5 linked regions of the Methanococcus voltae genome follow. The main gene of each other region encodes a partner of the protein of the gene in region 5 in a complex. Links are inferred from orthologs where the notes say so. Each region holds a gene or a part of one and is shown on either strand. Other genes may lie near its edges.

Evidence for each region.
Region 1: rpl37A (region 5) and J3E06_RS00850 share a complex: the UniProt entries of both Methanocaldococcus jannaschii proteins name them as parts of the 50S ribosomal subunit. The link is inferred for Methanococcus voltae from one-to-one orthologs.
Region 2: rpl37A (region 5) and rpl7ae share a complex: the UniProt entries of both Methanocaldococcus jannaschii proteins name them as parts of the 50S ribosomal subunit. The link is inferred for Methanococcus voltae from one-to-one orthologs.
Region 3: rpl37A (region 5) and J3E06_RS00855 share a complex: the UniProt entries of both Methanocaldococcus jannaschii proteins name them as parts of the 50S ribosomal subunit. The link is inferred for Methanococcus voltae from one-to-one orthologs.
Region 4: rpl37A (region 5) and J3E06_RS05435 share a complex: the UniProt entries of both Methanocaldococcus jannaschii proteins name them as parts of the 50S ribosomal subunit. The link is inferred for Methanococcus voltae from one-to-one orthologs.

What each region holds. Positions count from the first base shown.
Region 1 is NZ_JANUCR010000001.1:205,136-208,013, reverse strand. It holds J3E06_RS00850 (uL15 family ribosomal protein), read left to right. Parts: upstream 1-1,162; coding sequence 1,163-1,594; downstream 1,595-2,878. Other genes in the region: secY (preprotein translocase subunit SecY), read left to right, coding at 2,176-2,878; J3E06_RS00855 (50S ribosomal protein L30), read left to right, coding at 651-1,115; J3E06_RS00860 (30S ribosomal protein S5), read left to right, coding at 1-490. UniProt on the Methanocaldococcus jannaschii protein: Binds to the 23S rRNA.
Region 2 is NZ_JANUCR010000004.1:211,898-216,808, forward strand. The notes cover bases 584-3,377. They hold rpl7ae (50S ribosomal protein L7Ae), read left to right. Parts: upstream 584-1,700; coding sequence 1,701-2,054; downstream 2,055-3,377. Other genes in these bases: glmM (phosphoglucosamine mutase), read left to right, coding at 584-1,366; J3E06_RS06315 (30S ribosomal protein S28e), read left to right, coding at 2,152-2,382; J3E06_RS06320 (50S ribosomal protein L24e), read left to right, coding at 2,514-2,705; J3E06_RS06325 (DMT family transporter), read left to right, coding at 3,082-3,377. In the rest of the region: more of glmM, read left to right, coding at 1-583; more of J3E06_RS06325, read left to right, coding at 3,378-3,972; J3E06_RS06330 (class I SAM-dependent methyltransferase), read left to right, coding at 4,096-4,740. UniProt on the Methanocaldococcus jannaschii protein: Multifunctional RNA-binding protein that recognizes the K-turn motif in ribosomal RNA, the RNA component of RNase P, box H/ACA, box C/D and box C'/D' sRNAs.
Region 3 is NZ_JANUCR010000001.1:205,632-210,612, reverse strand. What follows is about bases 2,118-4,981. They hold J3E06_RS00855 (50S ribosomal protein L30), read left to right. Parts: upstream 2,118-3,249; coding sequence 3,250-3,714; downstream 3,715-4,981. Other genes in these bases: secY (preprotein translocase subunit SecY), read left to right, coding at 4,775-4,981; J3E06_RS00850 (uL15 family ribosomal protein), read left to right, coding at 3,762-4,193; J3E06_RS00860 (30S ribosomal protein S5), read left to right, coding at 2,424-3,089; J3E06_RS00865 (50S ribosomal protein L18), read left to right, coding at 2,118-2,414. Also shown: J3E06_RS00880 (50S ribosomal protein L6), read left to right, coding at 66-614; J3E06_RS00875 (50S ribosomal protein L32e), read left to right, coding at 623-1,027; J3E06_RS00870 (50S ribosomal protein L19e), read left to right, coding at 1,186-1,635; more of J3E06_RS00865, read left to right, coding at 1,830-2,117.
Region 4 is NZ_JANUCR010000004.1:18,707-23,579, forward strand. What follows is about bases 913-3,668. They hold J3E06_RS05435 (50S ribosomal protein L13), read left to right. Parts: upstream 913-1,961; coding sequence 1,962-2,375; downstream 2,376-3,668. Other genes in these bases: J3E06_RS05425 (DNA-directed RNA polymerase subunit D), read left to right, coding at 913-1,136; J3E06_RS05430 (50S ribosomal protein L18e), read left to right, coding at 1,378-1,740; J3E06_RS05440 (30S ribosomal protein S9), read left to right, coding at 2,393-2,797; J3E06_RS05445 (DNA-directed RNA polymerase subunit N), read left to right, coding at 3,134-3,340; J3E06_RS05450 (DNA-directed RNA polymerase subunit K), read left to right, coding at 3,414-3,599. Outside these bases: J3E06_RS05415 (30S ribosomal protein S4), read left to right, coding at 1-25; J3E06_RS05420 (30S ribosomal protein S11), read left to right, coding at 35-409; more of J3E06_RS05425, read left to right, coding at 570-912; J3E06_RS05455 (hypothetical protein), read left to right, coding at 3,864-4,802. UniProt on the Methanocaldococcus jannaschii protein: This protein is one of the early assembly proteins of the 50S ribosomal subunit, although it is not seen to bind rRNA by itself. It is important during the early stages of 50S assembly.
Region 5 is NZ_JANUCR010000001.1:367,740-372,595, reverse strand. Bases 867-3,605 are described here. They hold rpl37A (50S ribosomal protein L37Ae), read left to right. Parts: upstream 867-1,960; coding sequence 1,961-2,251; downstream 2,252-3,605. Other genes in these bases: J3E06_RS01700 (KEOPS complex subunit Pcc1), read left to right, coding at 3,318-3,584; J3E06_RS01705 (rRNA maturation protein), read left to right, coding at 2,756-3,298; J3E06_RS01710 (DNA-directed RNA polymerase subunit P), read left to right, coding at 2,564-2,704; J3E06_RS01720 (ribosome assembly factor SBDS), read left to right, coding at 867-1,377. In the rest of the region: psmA (archaeal proteasome endopeptidase complex subunit alpha), read left to right, coding at 1-447; more of J3E06_RS01720, read left to right, coding at 673-866; J3E06_RS01695 (prefoldin subunit beta), read left to right, coding at 3,688-4,029; J3E06_RS01690 (DHH family phosphoesterase), read left to right, coding at 4,222-4,856. UniProt on the Methanocaldococcus jannaschii protein: Binds to the 23S rRNA.

The sequences.
Region 1 (2,878 bases), 160 kb from region 5 along the record:
CGTTAAATTAGTTCAAAGAATGCACAAGTCAGGAAGAAGGGCAAGATACAGAGCTACAGCAGTAGTTGGAAACAAAAACGGCTACGTTGGAGTAGGCATGGGTAAAGCTAAAGAAGTTGGCCCAGCTATTAGAAAAGCTATCGCACACGCAAAATTATCACTCATTAGAGTTAGAGTAGGTTGCGGTTCGTGGGAATGCGGTTGCGGTGGACCACACTCAATTCCATTCACAGCAGACGGTAATTGCGGTAGTGTTAAAGTTCAAATCATACCAGCACCGAGAGGTGTAGGTTTAGTTGCAGGTAATGTTGCTAAGTCAGTTTTAGGACTTGCTGGTGTTAAAGATGTTTGGACAAAAACATTCGGAGACACAAGAACAACATACAACTTTGCATTAGCTGTATTTGATTCTTTAAACAACTTAAACTTTGTAAAATGTTTACCTGCTCAAAAGGCTAAATTAGGTCTTAAAGAAGGTAAAGTTTACTAATTAGCTCGATAATCTAAAAACGATAAATTAATTATTATACTTGGTGTAATAATTAATTTTTATTAAATATATCAATAAATTATATGATATTTGGTTGAATTTATTTTAAAATTTAGCGGATAATTCATATAATGCCTATAAAAAGGTCAATGGTGAAAACATGGCTTACGCAGTTATTAGAGTAAGAGGAAGCGTTGGCGTAAAAAGAGACATCGCTGATACATTAAAAATGTTAAGACTCCACAAGGTAAACCACTGTGTAATCGTTCCAGAAAATGAACACTACATTGGAATGGTTAAAAAGGTTAAGGATTTCGTAACCTACGGTGAAATTGACAACGAAACCTTTGAAAAGTTAATCTTGAAAAGAGGAAGATTAGCAGGCAATAACAGAGTAAGTGAAGAAATTGTTAAAGAATCTACAGATTTATCAGTTTCAGAATTCGCTGAAAAAGTTATGGCTGGCGAAATCAAGTTAAAAGATACAGAAGTAAAACCTGTATTCAGATTACACCCTCCAAGAAAAGGATATGACAAAGAAGGAATCAAAAGGCCATTTTCAGTAGGTGGAGCCTTAGGTTACAGAGCTGGAAAAATAAACGATTTAATTATAAAGATGATGTAATTAACTTTTTTAAGTTATAGTTAGATTTGTAATTTAAGGTGGTCTTAATGATTAGAAAAAGTAAAAAAATTACTAAATTAAGAGGCTCCAGAACTTGCGGTTATGGAGAAGCTAAAAAGCATAGAGGCGCAGGTCACAGAGGGGGTAGAGGTAACGCAGGTGTTCAGAAACATAAATGGTTAAGCATCTGTAAATTCAACCCTGACTACTTCGGAAGAAGTGGATTTGTAAGACACGCAAGCCTTATCAAAGATTTGAAAACAATCAACGTTGGAGAACTCCAAGAATATGTTTTAAGCAACATTGACGCATTCGAAAAAGACGGCGACAAAATCGTTGTAGATGCAGCAGCTTTAGGTTTTGATAAAATACTCGGTAAAGGTAGAATTTCATTAGCTATGGCAGTTTCAGCAGTAGAATTTTCAGAAAATGCAGTTGCAAAATTAGAAGCAGCAGGGGGAGAAGCTGTTGAATTATAATTCTGAAAAACGTTTTATTCTTAAAAATTTTAAGAATAACAACCATAAAATTAGAATTAGCATTCAAATAATTCTTCTTTTGGCTTTTATTTTTTATGATAGTGAATACTATGCAAAAATCTATGAAAAAAAGCTTTTTTTGAAAAGTATCGCTAAAAAAGTATTTTATGGAATTTGTAGATATTTACCATTTAATTTAAAAAATAAGTGTATTATCAACTTTAAATTTAGTGAATACTCTTTTAAAAGGTTTAAATCTAATATTCTTGTTTATAGTGTTTGTAATAGTTAAAAATAAGTTAATATTTTTAATAATATTTGGTAATTAATTTAGATTTAAATCGTTATATTAATATACTATGTAATTGTATGTTGATGTAATTAGGAGATTATACAACTAAATCCATAGATTATAAACTATTAATCTATGAATACATAATTTATAATTAAAATCATAAATAAAACCCGTATTGTAATTTAATATATTGTAGGCATAATAATGTACGAATGTTGTATATAATTTTTAAGCTTATAGTTTTAAATCTCACAAATTTACAATATGTATCATATTGGGTGATATTTTGGAATCATTTCTTCAAAAAATAAGACCCGTTTTAGAATATATACCGGAAGTTAAGAGACCTGATAGGGATATATCATTTAAAGGTAAACTCTACTGGACAGGAATTGTACTTCTATTATATTTCATATTGGGTACAATAGATGTTTATACTGGCGGTTCGGAAATTCCCGCATTGTTTGACTTTTGGCAGACTGTTACTGCATCAAAAATGGGAACTATTATCACATTAGGTATTGGTCCTATCGTTACAGCAGGTATTATAATGCAGCTGTTAATCGGTTCTGAACTGGTTAAGTTAGATATGTCAAAACCAGATAATAGGGCATTATTCCAAGGTCTCCAAAAAGCATTTGGTATATTCTTATGTTTCTTAGAAGCTGGAATGTTCGTATTGGCAGGAGCTTTTGGTGCACTTACGCCAACGATGTCATTAGCTTTAATATTGCAGTTAGCAATCGGTGCTATATTACTTATCTATTTAGATGAAATTGTTTCACGATATGGTATAGGTTCTGGTATCGGTTTATTCATTGCAGCAGGGGTTTCCCAAACAATATTCGTAGGTGCTTTAGGTCCACAAGGTTATTTATGGAAATTCTTTACCGCAATGGTTTCAGGAAGTATGGGGCCAGCTTTAGAATACATATTGCCAATACTCGCAACAATATCCGTATTCTTAGTTGTAGTTTATGCTGAAAGTA
Region 2 (4,911 bases), on a different replicon or contig from region 5:
TGGAACATCAGGAATCAGAATGAAAAATTTAAGCCCCGAAATAGCGTATAATGTAGGTTTTGCAATCGCAAAAGACTATAAGAACGTAGTAATTGGTAGGGACTCAAGAACAACCGGCGAATTAATAGAAAGTGCTATAATCACCGGTCTTTTAAATGGAGGGGCTACTGTAAGCAAATTAGGTATTGTACCCACACCAGTGCTTGGTTTTGCTTCAAAAAACTATGAAATGGGGATTATGATTACAGCTTCCCACAACCCTCCCGAGTACAACGGTATAAAATTGTTTAATAAAGATGGTACTGCATTTTTAGAAGAACAAGAGCATCATATTGAGTCCATAATTGAAAATAAGGATTATGAGCGAACTAATTGGAGTACTATAGGCAAAGTGGTTGAAGACAAATATTCAATAATTGAATATTGCAAATTTATAATAAACAATTTGAAACCATTAACTTACAAACATAACGTTTTAGTGGACTGTAGCAACGCTGCAGCTTGCGAATTATCGCCATATTTATTTACTGAAATGGGTTGTAAGGTAATATCTATAAATTCACACTTTGACGGTCGTTTTGTTGGTAGAATGCCCGAACCAAACGAAAAGAACTTAATTGAAACAATGGATATGATAAAAGGGTTAAATTCGGTTCCAAATAAAGATTATATCGCAATTGCACACGACGGTGATGCCGACAGAATGATAGCAATTGACGAAAAAGGACGTATAACGGATTTTGATAAACTTTTAACCGCATATTCTCGATTTATTGTAGAAACAACGGATACAAACAGCATAATTACAACAATTGATGCATCTATTGCACTCGATGAATATGTAAACGCTAATTCAAAAGGTAAATCTATAAAAATTATGCGTACAAAAGTTGGAGACGTTGCTGTATCGAATAAAATTAAAGAATTAGCTAAAAACGGGGAAGATGTTCAATTTGGGGGAGAACCTTCCGGTACTTGGATACACAGTGGAATACATATGACCCCTGACGGGATATTGTCCGGTTTAAGACTTTTGGAAATGATGGAGCACTTTAATAAAAAATTATGTGACATAATGGATGAAATACCCGCTTATGATAATATGCGTGAAAAAATAAGTTGTAGTGATGATAAAAAAAGCGAAGTAATGCAAAAAGTTGCAAAAGAAGGCGAAAAATTGTTTAACTGTGTACCAAATACCCTTGACGGTGCAAGGTTTGACCTCGAAGATAAAGATGCTTGGGTTTTAATTAGACCGTCCGGCACTGAGCCTTACATTCGAATTAGGGTAGAAGCAAAGGATGAAAAAGTTGCAAAAGAGTTATTTAATCAATCAAAAGAGTTATTGGATAATTTTTTAAATTAAAATAATAAAAATAATAAAAATAATAAAATAATAAAATAATAAAATAATAATAAAATAATAAGAAGAATATACTATTAAAATCGATTAAAAACATTTTTTTGATTTATATAATTTATTTTCTTAAATATATGTAGAGTATTGATAAATACCAATTAATACCATTATTTATTTTTAATTATTTCTAATTATTACTATTTTTTAACTTTTTGACCGTAAATATTATATACTATTGTATAGTATAGTAGTGTACCACTCTTTTAATAATACCATGATGATACGAGTGGGTGCCATCCGGATAAAAAAAATTTTTTTAAATAGTGAAGGAGGTCATAATATGGCTGTTTATGTAAAATTTGAAGTACCACAAGAATTAGAAGAGAAAACTGCTGAAGTAGTTTCCAAAGCTACTATGATTAAAAAAGGAGCTAACGAAGTAACCAAAGCAGTAGAAAGAAGTAGAGCAAAATTAGTAGTAGTTGCTAAAGATGTTCAACCTGAAGAAATCGTAGCACACATCCCTGCTATCTGTGAAGAAAAAGGTATCGCATACACATATTGCGCTACAAAAGAAGATTTAGGAAAAGCTGCAAACTTAGAAGTTCCTACATCAGCAATTGCTATTATCGAAACCGAAGATGCTGAAGGATTAAACGAGTTAGTTGAAAAAGTTAACGCTTTAAAAGCATAATTTAATTAATTTAATTTAATTTAATTTAGATTTGCTTTATGAATTTATCTATATTAATTAGAAACACGAAGCATAAGCACAAATTAGGTGATTAGCAATGGCTGATGAAATGGTATACAAAGAGGCAGTAGCTGCTGAAATCATTCAAGTAAATGGTAAAACAGGAGTTACTGGCGAAATTTTCCAAGTAAGATGTAAAATCTTAGGTGGAAAAGACAATGGTAGAATTTTAACAAGAAACGTTAAAGGTCCAGTTAAACTCGGCGATATTATTATGTTAAGAGAAACCGAGAGAGAAGCAAAACCTTTAGGAAAAAGAAGAAGATAAGTGGATAACAATCCTAACATATTCTTATAATCGGATATCATACAGTAGTTAAACTATAAACATTAAATATTTTTAATATGTTTACCAATTGTTTATGTTCAATTACTGACAATTCCGACTTGGTGATGAAAATGGAATGGAAAACATGTAGCTTTTGTGAAGGTGAAATTGAACCAGGATGCGGAAAAAAATACGTTAAAAAAGATGGTTCAATTATGCACTTTTGCTCATCAAAATGTGAAAAAAACTTCAAACTCGGTAGAGTAGGAAGAAGATTAAGATGGACAAACATCTTCAGAAGAATAACAAAAGGACAACAATAAATTTAATAATTTAAGTTAAATAATTAAGTTAATATTAAGTTAAATAACTATATTAAATAACTAAATTAATTTAAATTTAAATTATTATTTTCCTTTTATTAATACTAATAATATTAGTAATATTAGTAATATTTAATATTGTTAATATTTTACAGATATGATATCATATATCTAAATGGATGGTTCGTATGATTATATCGAATGAATATTATTTTTTATTGATTAATCTTGATAATTAACCTCTGTTAAGTTAAAAATCTTTAACACTCGTTAAAATTAAGAATTTTTCAGTTATTTTTACAATTTATATATAATTTATAATCTTTAACCCTATAAACGTTATTTAATCAATTCATAAAATAAAAAAGGTAATTTAATGTCTTCATCTAATTTAAAAGGAATTCTTTATGTTTTATTGGCTTCAGGCTCTTATGGTATGGTGCCTTATTTCGCACTAATCGCTTTTGATGGCGGTTCTAATGCTACAACGGTTATATTGTTCAGATTTTTAATTGCAGCCATTTTTTTGGGCGCATACTTAAATATAAAAAAAGTGGATAAAAAAATAACTACAACCAAAATATTTGATATAGCACTTTATGGAGCGTTATTTTATGTAGCTGCGGCTTTATCATTAGTTATGGCATATTATTACATACCAACAGGTGCCGCAACAGTTTTACACTTTGTTTACCCCGCTTCTGTTGTAATAATTATGGTGGCGTTATTTAAAGAAAAAGTAATCGCTGAAAAGATATTTTGCCTTTTACTTTCTATAATCGGTGTAGTATTATTAGCAAATGGCGAGGGTGGAATTTTAAACCCTTACGGGATATTTTTAGGTTTAATATCTGGAGTATTGTATGCGGTGTACATTGTAGCAGCAGGGCAAGGTAAATTAACGTGTTCAGATGCTATTGTATCATCTTATTACTTAACGGTTTCAGCATCTGCAATTCTTTTGATATATGGATTCCTTACAAATGGAATTGCACTAAATTTAACACCTATGGCTTGGGGTGCTATGGCATTTATAGCAATATTTTCAACTGCAATCTCTTTAATATTGTTCTTAAGGGGTGTAGGACAAATAGGAGCTTCTAACGCAGCTATATTAAGTACTATGGAGCCAATTGTGAGTGTAGTTATTGGAGTTTTACTATTGGGTGAATCTTTAAATATTTCAATGATTTCAGGTACCTTTTTGGTTTTAATGTCTGTAGGTTTGTTAACCTATTCTGAAAAACGAAAGAGTAAAATTAAATAATTTCTATAAAATATTTTTATACTATAATTACTTATTAATTTTAAATAATTCTAAATTACTTAAATTAAATTAAATTAAGTTAATATATTATTAAATTAACTTAAAATTTCAAAAGGTAAAACTATGCACTATTTTTCAGAAAATCCAAATTCAAAACACAATGAAACAACTATAAGGGGCACCATAAATAACAAAGTACTGTTATTTAACACAGATGCAGGGATTTTTTCCCCAAATTATGTGGATAAAGGTTCTCAAATTCTTGTACATTACTCTGAATTTAAAAAAGAAGATGATATATTGGATATGGGTTGTGGTTATGGTGCTATAGGCATATCCTTAGCAGATGACGTTAATTCGGTAATTATGACTGATATAAATAAAAGGTCTGTAAGTTTAGCAAAACAAAATATAAAGTTAAACCACGTGAAAAATAAAAATATAAAAATATTTCAAGGAAATTTGTACGAAGAAGTACCAAAAGATGCTAAATTTGATACAATAATCTCAAACCCTCCAATAAAAGCAGGTAAAGCTATTATTCATAAGATAATATCTGAAGGTTTAAATTTCTTAAAGCCAAATGGTAAAATATATGTGGTTATTAAAACAAAACACGGTGCAAAGTCTTTAACTGACTTTATGGAAAAAACATACGGAAATGTGGAAATTGTTAAAATAAAATCTGGTTATAGAGTTTTATGTAGTTTAAATAAATCATTAGATAATTCAGTAGATAATTCAGTAGATAATTCAGTAAATGAATAAAATACCCTATCAAATGACAAATATGGTAAATATTAACCTTGTTAATACTATTTTATTAACGTTTATCATATTAGTTAGTTTAATCGGGTAAATTTAAATTAATTTATTTATCGTACTTTTTTTATAAATATATAAAATTAGTATTATTTTTTATTAAAAAATATATTTTAT
Region 3 (4,981 bases), 160 kb from region 5 along the record:
CTAATATCCTAAGATATTATTCATTATTATTGTATTTTCATACGATAAGACGAGGAGGTATAGTTATGCCAGTTGCTGCAATTATAAGGGAAGAAGTTTCTATCCCAGAAAATGTAAATGTTGAACTAAACGGCAACAACATTACTGTAAAATCCGGCGGTAAACAATTAGAAAAAACATTAAATTACACAGGAATCGAATTCTCATTAGAAGATGATAAACTTGTTATTCAATGTTCTTTCCCGAATAAAAAACAGACCGCTATGGTAGGTACATATAAAGCACACGCTCTTAACATGATAAAAGGAGTTACTGAAGGCTTTGATTACAAATTAGCAATTAAATACGCCCACTTTCCTATGAAAGTAAGTGTTAAAGGCAACATTGTAATTATTGACAACTTCTTAGGTGAAAAACACCCAAGAAATGCAAAAGTAATGCCTAATGTCACTGTTAAAGTAAGCGGTGAACAAGTAATAGTTAGCGGAATCAACAAGGAATTTGTTGGTCAAACTGCTGCAAACATTGAACAAGCCACTAAAGTAAGCGGAAGAGATACAAGAGTATTCCAAGACGGTATCTACATCGTTGAAAAAGCAGGTAAGGTATTATAGGTGGTTTCATGAGTGATTTTAAAAGATTAATGAGATTAAAACTCAAAATGAAACAGAAAAGACCTGAATTCAAAAGACAAGATAGCCACAGAACCGCAAGAATCGGTACCAGCTGGAGAAGACCATTCGGTAAACACAGTGGTATGAGAATTGGATTGAAACACAGAGCTGCTGTAGTTAAAATCGGATACAGATGTCCTGCATTAGTAAGGAATCTTCATCCATCAGGTTTGGAAGACGTTCTTGTTAATAACGTTAAAGAGATTTCAGCTTTAAACCCTGAAACTCAGGCAGCAAGAATTGCATCAACAGTTGGTAAGAGAAAAAGAATTGAAATGATTAAAAAAGCTAACGAATTAAATATTAGAATTTTAAACATTTCAAAACAAAAACAAGAAGAATTATTACAATAATTAAGTAAAAATTCAAAATTTATTTAAAAATAATAATAATTCAATTCTATAATTCAATTATCAAATTCAGGCTAATTAGAGTAATTCTCATGAATTAATGTTATTGCAATTATAACAATCGAATCCATACGTCTGAAAATGTAAAGACAGGTGATATTATGGATGTATCAACTCAAAGAAGAATTGCAGCTAACATACTCGATTGCGGTATTGATAGAGTATGGGTTGACCCTGAAAACTTAGAAAAAGTTAAACTTGCAATTACCAAAGATGATATTAGAGCTTTAGTTAAAGACGGTATCATTGTTAAAAAGCAAGAAAAGGGTATCAGTAGCGCAAGAAAGAAAAAGATACAAGAACAGAAAAGAAAAGGCAAAAGAAAAGGCCAAGGTTCTAGAAAAGGTGCTAAGGGTGCAAGAACTCCTAAGAAAGAAAAATGGATTAACACCATTAGACCTTTAAGAAGAATGTTAAAAGAAATGAGAGAAGAAGATAAAATCGAAAGAACACAGTACAGAAAATTGTACAGAATGGCTAAAGGTGGCGCTTTCAGAAGTAGAAACCACATGAAACTCTACATGAAAGATCACGGTATCTTAAGCGAATAATTAGTGTTTTGATTTATTAATTTTTTCATAAAATAATTATCCTTTATAATTAATAAACTAATAATTGCGAGAGAGTTAATATATATTAATTCATGTTATTTGATTATTAAATAATTAATAACTAATTATTAATTAATTATTAATAATACGTAATTATTATTGATTTATAACTAAAGTTATAAGGAGGAATGGTTATGGCAAGAAACGCCAAGTACAGAGTTCCTTTTAGAAGAAGAAGAGAAGGAAAAACAGATTTCAGACAAAGATTAGGATTATTATTGTCTGGTAAGCCAAGATTAGTTGCGAGAAAATCCTTGAACAACATTGTAGCTCAAATAGTAGCTTACGATGAGAAAGGAGATATCATATTAGCTTCAGCACATTCAAAAGAGCTTGTTAAATTAGGATATAAAGGACACTGTGGTAATTTACCAACAGCGTACTTAACAGGTTTATTGATTGGTAAAAAAGCTGTAAAAGAAGGCGTTGAAGAAGCAGTACTCGATAAAGGTTTACACAGAGCTACAAAAGGAGCTGCAATATTCGCAGTTTTAAAAGGTGCTCTTGATGCAGGCTTAGAAATTCCACACGGTGATGAAATCATCGGTAATGAGGAAAGACTTTCAGGTGCTCACATCGCTGAATATGCAAAAGTTTTAAAAGCTGAAGACGAAGACGCTTACAAGAAACAATTCTCAAAGTACTTAGAAAAAGGTTTAAACCCTGAAGATTTGCCAGCACACTTTGAAGAAATAAAAGAAAAAATCCTTAGCTTGTAAGGTGATAAAATGGCTGAAAAAAGAAGATTTAACACCGATGCTTGGGAACCAAAAACTCAAGTTGGTAGGTTAGTAAAGGAAGGGCAAATTACCTCAATCGACGAAATCATCGATAAAGGTACTCCTATACTTGAACCAGAGATTGTTGATGTACTTTTACCTGAACTTGAAGAGCAAGTTTTGGACGTTAAATTAGTTCAAAGAATGCACAAGTCAGGAAGAAGGGCAAGATACAGAGCTACAGCAGTAGTTGGAAACAAAAACGGCTACGTTGGAGTAGGCATGGGTAAAGCTAAAGAAGTTGGCCCAGCTATTAGAAAAGCTATCGCACACGCAAAATTATCACTCATTAGAGTTAGAGTAGGTTGCGGTTCGTGGGAATGCGGTTGCGGTGGACCACACTCAATTCCATTCACAGCAGACGGTAATTGCGGTAGTGTTAAAGTTCAAATCATACCAGCACCGAGAGGTGTAGGTTTAGTTGCAGGTAATGTTGCTAAGTCAGTTTTAGGACTTGCTGGTGTTAAAGATGTTTGGACAAAAACATTCGGAGACACAAGAACAACATACAACTTTGCATTAGCTGTATTTGATTCTTTAAACAACTTAAACTTTGTAAAATGTTTACCTGCTCAAAAGGCTAAATTAGGTCTTAAAGAAGGTAAAGTTTACTAATTAGCTCGATAATCTAAAAACGATAAATTAATTATTATACTTGGTGTAATAATTAATTTTTATTAAATATATCAATAAATTATATGATATTTGGTTGAATTTATTTTAAAATTTAGCGGATAATTCATATAATGCCTATAAAAAGGTCAATGGTGAAAACATGGCTTACGCAGTTATTAGAGTAAGAGGAAGCGTTGGCGTAAAAAGAGACATCGCTGATACATTAAAAATGTTAAGACTCCACAAGGTAAACCACTGTGTAATCGTTCCAGAAAATGAACACTACATTGGAATGGTTAAAAAGGTTAAGGATTTCGTAACCTACGGTGAAATTGACAACGAAACCTTTGAAAAGTTAATCTTGAAAAGAGGAAGATTAGCAGGCAATAACAGAGTAAGTGAAGAAATTGTTAAAGAATCTACAGATTTATCAGTTTCAGAATTCGCTGAAAAAGTTATGGCTGGCGAAATCAAGTTAAAAGATACAGAAGTAAAACCTGTATTCAGATTACACCCTCCAAGAAAAGGATATGACAAAGAAGGAATCAAAAGGCCATTTTCAGTAGGTGGAGCCTTAGGTTACAGAGCTGGAAAAATAAACGATTTAATTATAAAGATGATGTAATTAACTTTTTTAAGTTATAGTTAGATTTGTAATTTAAGGTGGTCTTAATGATTAGAAAAAGTAAAAAAATTACTAAATTAAGAGGCTCCAGAACTTGCGGTTATGGAGAAGCTAAAAAGCATAGAGGCGCAGGTCACAGAGGGGGTAGAGGTAACGCAGGTGTTCAGAAACATAAATGGTTAAGCATCTGTAAATTCAACCCTGACTACTTCGGAAGAAGTGGATTTGTAAGACACGCAAGCCTTATCAAAGATTTGAAAACAATCAACGTTGGAGAACTCCAAGAATATGTTTTAAGCAACATTGACGCATTCGAAAAAGACGGCGACAAAATCGTTGTAGATGCAGCAGCTTTAGGTTTTGATAAAATACTCGGTAAAGGTAGAATTTCATTAGCTATGGCAGTTTCAGCAGTAGAATTTTCAGAAAATGCAGTTGCAAAATTAGAAGCAGCAGGGGGAGAAGCTGTTGAATTATAATTCTGAAAAACGTTTTATTCTTAAAAATTTTAAGAATAACAACCATAAAATTAGAATTAGCATTCAAATAATTCTTCTTTTGGCTTTTATTTTTTATGATAGTGAATACTATGCAAAAATCTATGAAAAAAAGCTTTTTTTGAAAAGTATCGCTAAAAAAGTATTTTATGGAATTTGTAGATATTTACCATTTAATTTAAAAAATAAGTGTATTATCAACTTTAAATTTAGTGAATACTCTTTTAAAAGGTTTAAATCTAATATTCTTGTTTATAGTGTTTGTAATAGTTAAAAATAAGTTAATATTTTTAATAATATTTGGTAATTAATTTAGATTTAAATCGTTATATTAATATACTATGTAATTGTATGTTGATGTAATTAGGAGATTATACAACTAAATCCATAGATTATAAACTATTAATCTATGAATACATAATTTATAATTAAAATCATAAATAAAACCCGTATTGTAATTTAATATATTGTAGGCATAATAATGTACGAATGTTGTATATAATTTTTAAGCTTATAGTTTTAAATCTCACAAATTTACAATATGTATCATATTGGGTGATATTTTGGAATCATTTCTTCAAAAAATAAGACCCGTTTTAGAATATATACCGGAAGTTAAGAGACCTGATAGGGATATATCATTTAAAGGTAAACTCTACTGGACAGGAATTGTACTTCTATTATATTTCATATTGGGTACAATAGATGTTTATACTGGCGGTTCGGAAATTCCCGCATTGTTTGACTTTTGGCAGACTGTTACTGCATCA
Region 4 (4,873 bases), on a different replicon or contig from region 5:
AAAAGCCGTAGAGGAAAAACAATAAGGTGATTAAATGAGTCAAAAATGGGGAGTAGTGCATATATACGCATCATACAACAACACAATACTTCATGTTACAGATGTAACAGGTTCAGAAACAATTGCTAAGGTATCTGGTGGTATGATTGTAAGAAACCAGAGAGATGAATCATCACCTTACGCAGCAATGCAGGCAGCATTCAAAATCGCTGATTTAATCAGAGATAAGGGTATTGACCATGTTCACGTTAAAGTAAGGGGTGCTGGTGGACAAAAATCCAAAAATCCAGGACCAGGTGCTCAAGCAGCTATCAGAGCTTTATCAAGAGCAGGAATTAGAATCGGTAGAATCGAAGATGCTACGCCAATTCCGCACGATGGTACAACACCTAAAAGGAAAAACAGATAATTAATTTAATTTATAAATTTATTCAAATTTATTATTAATACTCTTATATTTTGGATTAAAATTTATAATAATTTACGGTAATCTATTAATTTAGTAAATACCTGTTAAATAATTATTAAATATTTATGAAATTGATTTGGTGATTTTTTTGATAACTGATATGCAAAAAGAGGTAAAAAGAACTGGAGAAATCATAACTATGAAAGTTGAAGCTCCTTTATCTTTTTCCAGTGCATTAAGAAGAATAATGATATCAGAATTACCAACTTATGCCATAGAAAATGTTTTTTTCTATGAAAACACTTCTTCAATGTACGATGAAGTTTTAGCTCATAGGTTAGGTATGGTACCAATAAAAGGAAAACCTGTAAGTTCTGATGAGTTAATAACATTTGTAGTATCTAAAGAAGGACCTTGTACAGTTTATTCATCCGATTTAAACTCAGAAGTGGGAGAATCTGCTTTTGATAATGTACCATTGGTTAAATTAGCAGAAGGTCAGAAATTAGAGGCTGAATGTGAAGCATTGGTAGGAACCGGTAAAATTCACTCAAAATGGCAACCATGTAATGTGGTTTACAAAGAACTCGGAGATAATCTCGTAGAGTTTAAAATTGAATCTCATAAAAACATGGAAGCTGAGGATTTAATAAGGTCTGCATTAGAGATTCTTAAAAATAAAGCTGAAACATGTTTAATTGAATTAGAAAGTCATGTATTTGATTAATAGTTTATTAATATGATTATTAGTATATTTATTAATCGAATATTGTATTACTAATTTATTAATTACTCGAAATAACGTTAATTAAATATATTAACTCCAAAAATTTCACGAACCAATAATATTTATAATCTTTGAGATTATTTACTATATTTAATAATATTGATATAATATTAGTATATTATTCATAAATATTTAATATTAGAAATATGATAAGATAATCAAACATGACATGGTGAAAATCATGAGAAAATTACTTGCAACAAACCCTGAAGTACACGGATTGGTACAGTTCTTAAAAGAAGCAGCTTTTAAAAATGAAGCACCAATTTGGAAAGACGTTGCTAAAAGAATGGCAAAACCTTCAAGAAGAAGGGCAGAAGTAAACATCAGTAAAATAAACAGATACGCTTCAGAAAACGATACAATTGTAGTAGCTGGAAAAGTTTTAGGTGCAGGTTCCTTAAAACAAAACGTTACTGTAGCTGCATTCACTTTCTCAAACTCTGCAAAGTTAGCTATCGAAGCTGCTGGTGGTAAATGTATTACAATCCCAGAACTCGTAGAACAAAACCCAAAAGGTTCAAAAGTAGTTATTATGGCATAATTGAGATAATTATATTAGTATAATATTATAATAATTTATTATAGTAATTATTGTATTATATTATTATATTATTATATTATTATTCATTATGTTATTTCATTATTAATTATTTAAATGCTAAAATTAATCTAATTATCAGATAATTATTATCATTATGGCGTATACATTTATATGCCCTCATAATCATATTTATGAACGATAAACACGAAAGGTGGATAAGCATGGTTGTTATTAATGCTGAAAACGCTGTAGTTGGAAGATTAGCTTCATATGTTGCTAAAGTTGCATTAAGCGGTGAAGAAGTTGTAATTATCAACGCTGAAAAAGCAATTATGACTGGTAATAAAGAATTTATTTTCCAAAAATACGTGCAATTGAGAAACAGAAAAAGTATTTCCAACCCTAAAAAGATGGGTCCAAAATTCCCAAGAAGGCCAGAAGATATATTAAGAAGAATTATCAGAGGCATGCTCCCTTACAAAAAGCCAAGAGGAGTAGAAGCATTCAAAAAAATTAAAGTTGAAGTAGGAGCTCCTGCAGGTGTTGAAGCAGACATTGTTTTAGGTTCAATACCAAAAACAAACAAGTACGTAACTTTGGGAGAATTAAGTAGCTTCTTAGGTGCTAAATTTTAATTTAGAGGTGATTTAGCGTGAAAGTTATCAATACAGTAGGAAAAAGAAGAACTGCAGTTGCAAGAGCTACTGCTAAAGAAGGAAACGGAAGAATTAGAATTAACAAAAAGCCTATAGAATTAATAGACTCAAAATACTTAAAAATGAAGTTAATGGAGCCTGTAATTTTAGCTGGTGAAGAATTAAACAACATTAACATCGACATCGACGTTAAAGGTGGCGGTGCTGTTGGTCAAGCAGAAGCAGTAAGAACTGCTTTAGGTAAAGCAATCGTAGAATTCGTAGGAAACCTCGAATTAAAAGATAAGTACTTAGCTTACGACAGAACAATGTTAGTTAGTGATGCAAGAAGAACTGAACCGCACAAACCAAGTAAGTCTTCAAAAGGTCCAAGAGCTAAAAGACAAAAATCATACAGATAAATTATTTACTATTTATCTTTTAGATTTTACTTTTAAAATTGAGTATATATTAAGTATGTTAATATGTAAATATTATATACTAAATTAAATAATTGAAATAATTATTGATTTTTAAGTTTTAGATTTTATTATTACTATTACAAATTTATTGAGTATTAACCGTATAGTTTTTAAGTTTTTAAGTTTTTTATCAGATTTAATTTTAAGTTTTAAATAATTTTAAATATTTGATGGTATAAAACATATTTATCCTAAAAATGAAATACAAATAATTCAATACTGTAATTACGAATATTATAATTTTAAACACTTTTACCGGTAAAAAGGTGATAACATATGATGTTTCCGGTTAGATGCTTTTCTTGTGGGACAGTTGTTTCAGAAGTGTATGGAGAATACCATGAAAGACTTACAAATGGGGAAAAATCAGACGAGATTTTAGACGATTTAGATATTACAAAATATTGTTGCAGAAGGATGTTTGCATCCCATAGATTACATAACGACAAGGATTTATTTGACGATGTAATGGAATATAAATAAAATATTAATAATCCATTAATCAAAATCCATAATTCTATAATCAAAAATGTTAAAAGTTCGTGCGGGTGATTTTTTGAGCTATACAAAATTTGAAAAAGCGAGATTAATAGGTTCAAGAGCCTTGCAAATTTCAGGCGGAGCACCAACTACTGTAGATTCTGACAGTAGTTCATCTTTAGATTTAGCAATTGAAGAGGTAAGCAAAGGTGCTGTACCTTTAACAATCAAAAAACCTAAAGTTATTAAATTAGATGAATAATAGTCTGATAAAAAGTGTTTTTCTTTTATTTGATTATTCACTTTTATATGGGAATTTATATATAAATTTTCATAAAATGTCATATTTGCAAATTTGCAATGTTATTAATTTTCTCAATTTTTATTAATTATTTATCAAATAATATAGTTATTTAATATTTTATTTATTTAATAATTCGCCTAATTTTAACAACCTATCTAATTATTTATTATTTAATCAATACTAATAATTGCAATAATTTAAAAATCGAAGTAGGGGATTTATTTGGAATATGAAACAGCTATAAAAAGAATAACTGCAAAGAAAGTATTCAAAAATTCCAAAATTCAGGTAAAAATATCCACAATAACTGAAAAGGGGATAGGATACGATGTTATAGATGTGGATAATCCAGAATATGTAATTTCAGATATCGAAAATGTGATAGCTCCCGAAATAATAGGATATCCTGCATACGACCAAGATTTTATCGATGCAATAATCTGCGACACAAACGTTGACAATCCTATGATTACAATGAGTGCATCAGTTAGTGTCGCAAGGGCTGCATCAAATAGTATCAATATACCAATGTTTAAACATATAGGCGGTATTTTATCGGCTGATTTACCTGTAGTAAGTTGTCCTATTTTAGCGGATAAAAAAGGTAATCAATTAATTGTATTTCCAATGGCTGAATCAATCGGGGAAATGATACATACGTACGAGTTTATCATTGACAATATATACCCAAAATATCAATCCAGAAATATGGAAGGTGAATTCCTTTGTAAGTCTGTTTTTGACAATATAGACGATTTTTCGGAAATTATATCAAATATTGCAGAAGATGAAGACTTAGATATTTTAATGGGTGCAAAAATAACGAGTTATGACCAACGGATAGAAAGTTTGGACTATTTGGAAACAAATGAAATTGTTGATTTTGATGGATTATTATGTACTGAGAATATGGACGAAGAAGCCGATATTTCGAAAATAAATCCATACACAACAGGTTCTTTAACTGAAATGAAGTATTTGGTAAGTTATATGACAAATGCAGGTATAACGCCAATGATAGATTCAGAAAATACATCTTTTGCTCATTTAGCAATAGGATTTAAAGTACCAATTATAAAAACTTCGTTAACTTCTAAAATTTTAAATGAACTTTGGAATGTTGAGAGAATTTTAAAAAATCCAAACATTACAAGATTTTAAAATAATGTAATTGAAATATAATATAGTATAATATATTATAATATATTATAATATAATATAAATAAAATATA
Region 5 (4,856 bases):
GAAAAAATAACTGTCGAGGCACTTTCTAAAAAAATCTGTGATATTAAACAAGCTTATACACAGCACGGTGGAGCAAGACCATTTGGTTTAGCACTTTTAATTACCGGAATTGATAAGCACAGTGCCAGATTATTTGAAACAGACCCAAGCGGTGCTTTAATCGAATACAAAGCTTCTGCAATCGGTTCAGGCAGACATGTAGCAATGGAACTTCTTGAAGAAAAATACGATGAAAATATCACTGTCAAAGAAGGTATGGACTTGGCAATATATATTTTAAACAAAATAAATCCTGAATTAAATGCTATTAGCGTAGATATGGCAATTGTAAAAGATAGTGAGAAATTGGTTGAGAAAAAATCAGTTGAAGAAATTGAATCAGTTATTGAATACGTTTCAAAAGCTATCGAAGATGAAAATAAAATTCAAGAAGAAAATGAAGAATAATATTTGAAGAAAATATATTTTAATAGGTTATTGTTAAAAAATAATTTAAAATAATAATTATTTTTCATTTTTACAATATTGGGTATTTACAATATTATAACTCTATTATTTAGTTCTACATTAAATTTATATTAAATCTATATTAAATTTGCATTATTATTTTATATTAGGTTATTTTAGTGTAAAATTATTTTGTTCGATAAAACAAGTGATAAAAGGGGTATTATGGCATCATTAGATAATGCGGTTATGGCAAGACTACAATCACACGGTGAAAAATTTGAAATATATGTCGACCCATATTTAGCAGCTAAATATAAGGAAAATCAATCATCTGCGGATATTTCAGACATTTTAGCATCAGAACATATCTATAAGGACATTGCAAAAGGAGAAAAAGCTCCTGATGAACTATTAATGAAAGTATTTGAAACTTTAGATGGTAAAAAAATTGCTGAAAAAATATTGATGAAAGGACAAGTTCATTTAACTGCAGAACAGCGAAAAGAAATGCAGGAACAAAAAAAGAAGCAAGTTATATCTTTTATTGCAAGGAATACTATTAATCCACAAACCGATACTCCTCACCCTCCAAAAAGAATTGAAAATGCTATGAATGAAGCAAGGGTTTCAATAGATTTGTATAAAAGTGCTGAAGAGCAAGTAAATGACGTGATAAAAAAACTTAGGTTAATTTTACCTATGAAATTCGAAAAAAGAGAAGTGGCTGTTAAACTTGGTGGGGAATATGCAGGTACACTATACCACTCTTTGGCAGAATACGGGACTATTAAAAAAGAGGAATGGATGGGGGATGGCTCTCTTGTGTTTGTGATTGAAATACCAAGTGGTATTGAAAACGAATTTTATATGTTTTTAAATAAAATAACAAAAGGTTCTGTTCAAACAAGAGTTTTAAAAAGATTATAAATCTTTCTAAATTTTTCCAATTTTTATTTTATTTTATTTTATTTTTATTTTATTTTTTAGGTTAATTTTTAATACAATAATGCACAGTTCAAACTTGTAGTTTGGATATAGTTTTATATATTAAAAAGCAATACTAATTTTAGATAAATCATATAGTTGTTAGATGGGTAATAATCTAAATTATGTGATGATTCTTGTAATATTTTATACTATAGATAAGTTTATATTGTAGTATAGGATATTCTATAGAGTAAATATATCGTGGATATGTGTAAAACTTAATTTAACATACAACAAATATTACGTGCCGAATTTGTGTTTTTTAAAATTCAACACGTTTATGTATTAAATGGGCAAATGCTCATTTTAAAAGGATTATGATTTAAATTTGTATAATTTAGAAATAAATCCAAAAATGATGAAGTAATTTAGTAGTAATGCAAAAGTTGCAAAAAATACTAAAGAATACTAAAGAATACTAAATCAATAAATAATAAATATATTAAATTTATGAAAAAACACGAAATTACAAATTAAAGACAAAAAGGATGTAGTTTCAATATTTTAATTATTAGGTGATAATATGGTAGAATACAGCCACACTAAAAAAGTTGGTTCATCTGGTAGGTTCGGACCAAGATACGGTAGAAAACTCAGAGTAAGATTAAGAAACGTAGAAATGAAACAGAAAAAAGCATACAAATGCCCTGTATGTGGATTCCCTAAATTAAAAAGAGCAGGTACTTCAATTTGGGTATGCTCAAAGTGTAATGCTAAATTAGCTGGTGGAGCTTACACCCCTGAAACAGGTTCGGGAAAAGCTGTTACAAAAGCTATCAGAAGAGTTATTGATAGTAAAAACAGAGAAATTTAATTTAACAAATATTCTTACTTATTTTATTTATTTTATTTTAAGATTTATGAAACTATTCAATTTTTTAAGACTAATTTTTAGATATAGATTAATTATATTGCTTATTTGTAAAAATAACATAAATATAGTATATCAATATAGTAGTTATGAATAAATAAAAATATATAACTTAAATTACTATGTATATTACTCATAATAATATTACATAAAATTTTAGACTTATAATGTTATAATTATAAAAATAAAATAATATATTATAAAAATAATATAAAAAAGAAGATAATTGACGGATAATTACATAATGGTGATAATATGGTAGAATACAGATGTTCAAATTGTCAAAGAATCATAACAATTGATGATATCGGTTCAAAAGCTAAATGTCCACACTGCAGTAATAGAGTATTAATAAAATTAAGACCTAAAATAGTTAAAAAAGTTCAGGCAAGATAATTAAAGTATAATGTATATAAATGGAATATATAACTTAAGTAGGTTAGTAATATGATAATAACCACATCCCGAAAGCCTTCACAAAGAACTCGTAGTTTAGCAAATGATTTGTCAAAGGTTTTTAATATTAAAACTGTTAATCGAGGGAAAACTTCGGCTTCAGAATTAATTGAGAAATATAAAAATTTTGTAGTTATCGAGGAATTAAAGGGCAATCCTAATAAATTAAAAATATACGATGTTGAAAATAATAAAGTTCTATCGGTAATTATGGCTATCAAATTGCAAAGAGAAATCATTTCTGAAAAAGTAGAAATTCAGAATACTATAGTTTATGATTTTGAGGACAATTGTAAGGAATTTAGGAAATTATTTACAAAATTTTTGTTTAATAATCTAAAAAAGCCAATTTATGCAATTAATACTAATAAGAAAGATAATACGGAATATACCTTATTAAAATTTAACAAAGGTTGCGAAGGAGTTCATTTTTTAGATTTTTACAACGTAAATGACTCTGAAAACGTACATATTGGCCCTAAATTAAAAATCACAGGTCATAAAATTTTCGATATTTTCGAAGAGGAAGAATAAACTAACTATTCGTGAAATAATGAAAATGAAAACAAACAATAATCCATATTTTGAACTTGAATTAACATTCAACGATGTTAAAACAGCTGAAACGATATATAATAGTGTTTATGTTGAACATTGTGATAGTCAAATTCGTTCAAAATGCGATATGGAAATTAAAGATAATGTCATAAAAATATGTGGAAGTGCCGAAGAGGTAAGTATTCTAAAAGCTTCCGTATATTCATATATTCGGTGGATAAAAATCGCTGAAAACATATACGAAATTATAAATAAAAGATAATATTAAAGTTTGAATACAAATTAATCAAATAGATAATATATAGCTAATAGATAATAATATGTAATAACACCTAATAACAGAAATTTAAGAGAGGATTGATAATATGGATGTACCTGCAGATGTTCAAAACCAAATTGCACAATTTCAACAATTACAACAACAATTGCAAATGATTATGATGCAAAAACAACAATTTGAAACACAAATGAAAGAATTTGAAAAAGCTATCGAAGAAATGGCAAAATCAGAATCTGACGAAGTTTTCAAAATGGCTGGCGGAATCTTAATCAAAAGAAAAAAAGATGAAGTTAAAATCGAATTAGAAGAAAAATTGGAAACATTAAGCATCAGAGTTGCTACCTTTGCAAAACAAGAAGAAAAAATGCAACAAAGATACGAAGAACTCCAAGAAACTTTACAAAAAGCTCTCGAAGGCAACCAATAATTAAATATATATTTTTAATAAACTATTCATTTTTTAATTTTAAAACATTGCTATGTAATTATTTGAAGTTATTTGAATTTTAAATCAATCTATTTTACAAAAATTTAACAATATTACTATACAAAACAGTAGTTTAAAATATATGTTAAATAAACTTAATTTATAAATTTTAAAAGAAAAGATGATGATTTTATGAATAATAAATATGATATTGAAAAATTAAAAGAAATTCTAAAATCCGATGAAATTCTGTTTTTATGCCATCATAATGCAGACCCTGACGCAATAGGTGCATGTATTGGGCTTAGATTTTTGGCAGAACATATAAATAAGCCAAAAAAATTAAAAAATGTAAAATCGGATGAAGAAACTGGAACGAATCCAAAAACTGGAAAATACAGAATTTCAGCAAATTCAATAAGTAAAATATCTCGTAATATGCTTGAAGAGATACAAAATCTTAGTTATGATATCGAAATTTTGGAGTATCCTAAAATTCCTAAAAAGGTTTTTTTGGTAGATACCTCTTCAATAAATCAAATCACGGTTAATAAAGAAAAATTATACGAATCTTATGTATCTATGGTGGACCATCATAAAAAAACAGAACTCGCAGATAAATGTGATTTTTTAATAGTTAATGAAGAATCAACATCCACCTGTGAGATGGTAAGCCGAATACTTAAAGATATAAATTTATTTCCTCCAAAAAATGTGAGAACAGCACTACTTTGTGGTATAGCATATGATACGAAGCATTTAAAACTTGCAAGCGAAGAAACATTTAAATTGATTACTTGGTTAATTAAGGATATTAGTTTTCAACG